2 regions of the Gordonia aurantiaca genome follow, and region 2 is predicted to be linked to the other one. Evidence: riboswitches for the same ligand, from Rfam matches in the RefSeq annotation. Region 2 holds a riboswitch; the other holds the start of a gene.
The links. Region 2 has a riboswitch for S-adenosylmethionine ahead of ABFT43_RS10325 (bifunctional o-acetylhomoserine/o-acetylserine sulfhydrylase). Riboswitches for the same ligand answer to the same signal wherever they lie in the genome.
Positions count from the first base shown of each region.

Region 1: another riboswitch for S-adenosylmethionine. It lies ahead of ABFT43_RS08795 (aminotransferase class V-fold PLP-dependent enzyme); the one in region 2 lies ahead of ABFT43_RS10325 (bifunctional o-acetylhomoserine/o-acetylserine sulfhydrylase).

Region 1 covers NZ_JBDUUF010000003.1:305,132-307,522, forward strand. Annotated here, with positions in the region: gene ABFT43_RS08795 (aminotransferase class V-fold PLP-dependent enzyme) at 1-1,070, opposite strand, end outside; SAM riboswitch class IV at 1,089-1,203, opposite strand; gene ABFT43_RS08800 (isochorismate synthase) at 1,319-2,386, shown strand.
Region 2 covers NZ_JBDUUF010000004.1:185,133-187,523, reverse strand. Annotated here, with positions in the region: gene ABFT43_RS10325 (bifunctional o-acetylhomoserine/o-acetylserine sulfhydrylase) at 1-1,164, opposite strand, end outside; SAM riboswitch class IV at 1,228-1,349, opposite strand; gene ABFT43_RS10320 (cutinase family protein) at 1,624-2,391, shown strand, end outside.

The DNA of each region.
Region 1 (2,391 bases), on a different contig from region 2:
CGATCGGCCGAGTCGGAGAAGATCCGCAGCGGCTGCACACCGTCGATCTCGACCAGGCCTGCGTCGAGGCGCTCGCACAGCGCGGCCTCGTGGTGGCCGATGGCCTCTGGACCGAGCTCGGCGAGGGCCTCACACGCCTTCGCGATGGACAGCGCGCCCAGCACGTTCGGCGACCCGGCCTCGTGGCGCGCGGCTCCCGAATGCCAGGTGGTGCCCGACTCACCGAGGTCGACGTCGGCGGTCGCTCCCCCACCGGCCAGGTACGGCTCGGCGGCGTCGAACCAGTCCGAGCGTCCGATCAGCACACCGGCGCCGAACGGCGCGTAGGCCTTGTGCCCGGAGAACGCCAGGTAGTCGATGCCGTGGCTGACGATCGAGATCGGCCGGTGGGCGACGAGCTGCGCGGCGTCGACGAGGATGCGGGCGCCGTGGCGGTGCGCGATCGAGGCGAGCCTGCCGATCGGCAGGACCTCGCCGGTGACGTTCGACGCGGCGGTCACCGCGAGCAGCGATGCGGGTCTCGACGCGAGTTCGGCCTCGAGCGCGGCGAGGGTGTCCTCGATGGTGTCGCACGCGGTGACGATCCGAGCCCGGCTGCGACCGTCGCGCGGCGCGCACCAGGGCAGCAGGTTGGCATGGTGCTCGATGTCGAGGACCACGACGTCGCCCGGGGTGATGTGGGCGGCGAGGTTGATCGCGTCGGTGGTGTTGCGGGTGAAGACGACGGTGTCGTCGGTGCGGCCGCGGAGGAAGGCGCGCACGGTCTCGCGGGCCGCTTCGTAGCGGCGGGTGGTGACCTGGGACAGATGGCCCGCGCCACGGTGCACGCTCGCGTACTCGGCGAGGGCGCCCGCGACGTCGGTGGCCACCGAGCTCAGCGCCGGCGCACTCGCCGCGTAGTCGAGATTCGCGTAGGTGACGGTGCCGCCACCGGCGACCGGGACGCACGCGTCGGCGCCGACGACCGGCGCGAGGGCCGGGATGAAAAGCCCGCGATCAGCAACGGCGGAGACGTTGCAGACGGCGGGACGGACGGACTGGGAGACGGGTGCCGAGAGCACAGCAGTCATCGAAAGAAACTCCTCGAGAATCCACACTTGCCGCGTTCGGGTTCGAACTCGGCCAGGTCGTCACCCGGAGCACCCCACCGTGGAGGAGGGTTGCCGACCAGCTAGCCGGGGCTTGTCGCTGGCACTCATGACCTGCGTCAAGAGTCGCCGAAACCCTCAGGGGGTGTCAATTTGAAATCAGCGTGATTCGAAGTTAGGGCAGGCTTACCTGTACGCTGATCCCCGTGTCTTCGATCAGCGAGGTCTTCGTGTTGTCACGCCCGCACGGCACCGTGCGCGGCGAGGGGGTAGTCGAGGCGTTCACCGATGTCGACGAGGCGTCGGCGGCGTTGCGCGCGGGCAAGGTCACCGCGCTGACCGGAGCGATCCCCTTCGACCGGCGCGACCGCGCGGCGCTCGTCGCACCCGCCCGCCTCGACGTCAGCCCGACCCCACTGGTCGGCGGCCCCCCAACGGCACGACGCGCGATCTCGACGGTCTTCCATCCCGACACCGAGGAGCATCGCGAGCGCATCGCCCACGCGGTGAAGCGGATCGTGGCCGGCGACGTCGACAAGGTCGTCCTGGCGCGAAGCGTCGAGATGCTCCTCGACGAGAAGGTCGACCCGCTCGAACTGCTCGACGCGTTCGCCGGCGGCAACGTCGAGCACAACGCCTTCGGTGTGGACCTCGACGCCGCAACGGGATCCGGCTCCTGGCTCCTGGGCGCGAGTCCCGAAGTGCTGCTACGGAAATCCGGGGCCACGGTGACCTGCCACCCGTATGCGGGATCGGCGCCGCGCTCGGCCGACCCGGTCACCGACCGCGCCACCGCCGAACGGTTGACGGCCTCGACGAAGGATCTCGCCGAGCACGCGTTCGTCGTCGGCCATATCCGCGAACGACTCTCCCATCTCTGCGACGACGTCGACGCGCCATCCACGCCGCGGCTGCAGTCGACCGGCGAGGTGTGGCACCTGGCCACCCCGATCCACGCGACCCTGCGCGACCCGTCGACCACCGCCCTCGACCTGGCACTGCTGCTCGGGCCGACGCCTGCGGTGTGCGGAACCCCGAGTGACGTTGCGGCACAGATCATCCGCGACGTGGAGGGGGAACGCGGCTTCTACGCCGGATCGGTCGGATGGTGCAACGCCGACGGCGACGGGGAGTGGATGGTCGCCATCCGCTGCCTCGAACTCGCCGCGGACCGCCGAAACGTGCGCACCTGGGCCGGCGGCGGCATCGTCGAGCATTCGGACCCGCAGGCCGAACTGGAGGAGACCACGTTCAAGCTGCGGACCGTCCTGAATGCCCTGGGTCTCGGTGGTGACTGACGACT
Region 2 (2,391 bases):
CGAGCGTACGTCACCGATGTTTGCCACATGGCTGTGCAGGGTCAGGGCGTCGACGAACTTCTTGCCGGCGTCCACGCCGCCGGCGATCTCGAACGCCACGATGGCGCCCTGGCCGCGCGGGGCCAGCTCCTGGCCGCGCTTGTACCACGGCGAGGACTCGAGCCCGGCGTAGGCGACGGACTCGACCTGCGGGTGGCCCTCGAGGAACTTCGCGACCTTCTGCGCGTTGGCGACGTGACGCTCGACGCGCAGGCTCAGGGTCTCGAGGCCCTGGGCGAGCAGGAACGCGTTGAACGGAGAGATCGCCGCACCGGTGTCGCGCAGCCACTGGACGCGGGCCTTGAGCGCGTAGGCCGGCGCACCGAGATCCGCGAACACCGCGCCGTGGTAGCTCGGGTCCGGGGTGGTGAAGCCGGGGAACAGGTCCTTGCCGTCACGCTGGACGCGCCAGTCGAAGGTGCCGCCGTCGACGATGACGCCGCCGATCGCGGTGCCGTGGCCGCCGATGTACTTGGTGGCCGAGTGCACGACGACGTCGGCGCCGTGGGCGATCGGGTTGATCAGGTACGGCGTCGCGACGGTGTTGTCGACGATCAGCGGGAGGCCGTTGCGGTGCGCGACCTCGGAGACGCCCTTGATGTCGAGGATCTCGTTGTTGGGGTTGGAGATCGACTCGCCGTACAGGGCGCGGGTGTTGTCCTTGATCGCGGCCTGCCACGAGTCGAGGTCCTCGGGATCCTCGACGAAGCTGACCTCGACGCCGAGCTTAGGCAGCGTGTAGTGGAAGAGGTTGTAGGTGCCGCCGTACAGACGCGGGCTCGACACGACGTGTCCGCCGGACTCGACGATGTTGAGGATCGCGTAGGTCTCGGCAGCCTGGCCGGAGGCCAGGAGCAGCGCTGCCACACCGCCTTCGAGAGCGGCGATGCGCTGCTCGACCGCATCCTGGGTCGGGTTCATGATGCGGGTGTAGATGTTGCCCGGCTCGGCCAGGCCGAACAGGTTCGCCGCGTGCTGCGTGTCATTGAAGACGTACGACGTCGTCTGGTAGATCGGGAGCGCCCGCGCGTTGGTCGCGGCGTCGGCGGACTGGCCGACGTGGACCTGCTTGGTCTCGAAGCTCCAGTTGTCTACGGGATTGGTGCCTTCGGTGGCATCAGACATGGCGATTGAATCACTTTCTACGGTCGGCAGAGTCTGACAGACCCTGGTGGGGTCCGACCTTCGGACCCGCGCTTGCCGGGGTTTCGCATCTGCGATCCCTCAACCCGGTCATCACCCGGAGCACCCCACCGCGGTTGGAGGGTTGCCGATCAGCCAGCCGGGGCTTGACGCTGATACTCATGACCTGGCGACAAGGATATAACACGGATGTGAGTGTCTGAGAACCCTCCCGGTCAGCCCGAATCCAACCTCCCGTCGCGCCCCGGAAACGTGTAGACGGCTGTAGTCCGAGCGGGTGATTTTGCGACATCGGGTTCGTGAATCCCCAGTTCAGAATCGTTAGCAAGGCTCAGTGTCACCGCAGGTCAGGCGTGGTCGCCGTAACGTTCCCCCGACACCCCGGGTTGGGGAGTCCTCCTCATCGCGAGGGGGTACTGGGTGGAGTGAGGAGATGGCCTCATGGGGGCGATGGCGCACCTGCGGTCCCGGCGGACGGCACTTTTGATCGCGACGACCACGGGGCTCGCCACCGCCGCGTCGTTCGGACTCTTCGGCGGGGTGCCGGAGGCGGCCGCGGACTGTGGCTCGGGCGCCGTGGTGATCGTGGCGGGTACCAACGATCCATATGCGGTGCATCTCCAAGGCGCCAAGAAGCGTTACGAGGACCAGGGTTACGTCTACGTCAACACCGAATACCCGACGACCCTGTGGCCGCTCGGCGCGACCGGATACGACCAGAGCACGCGGCTGGGATACGAGTCGGCAGCCCGCGAGATCGCGAGCTACCAGGCGCAGTGCGGCGACAAGCCGGTGGTGGTCGTCGGGTACTCGCAGGGCGCCCGCATCGCCGGTGACGTGCTCGCCGACATCGGCAACCACAAGAAGTTCGACGTGAACGGCACTCCGGACGACCCGGACGACGACGTCGAGATCAACCCGGACTCGATCTACGGCGAGCTCTACTCCGATCCCCGTCGCGCCGGGGACAGGACCGGCCGGGGCATCGAACTGTCGCTCATCGGCGTGATCCCGGGCCTGACGATGACCGGGCCGCGCGGGAGTTCGAGCACCGACCCGGGATTCGGCGACGTCTCGTCGCGGGTGGTGTCGGTCTGCATCGAGGGCGACGCCATCTGCGATCTCCCCGATCCGCTGTACGACCCCATCGGCGCGATCGACGGCATCGTCGGCTACTTCACCAAGCACTTCCTGTATCCGGTGGAGATG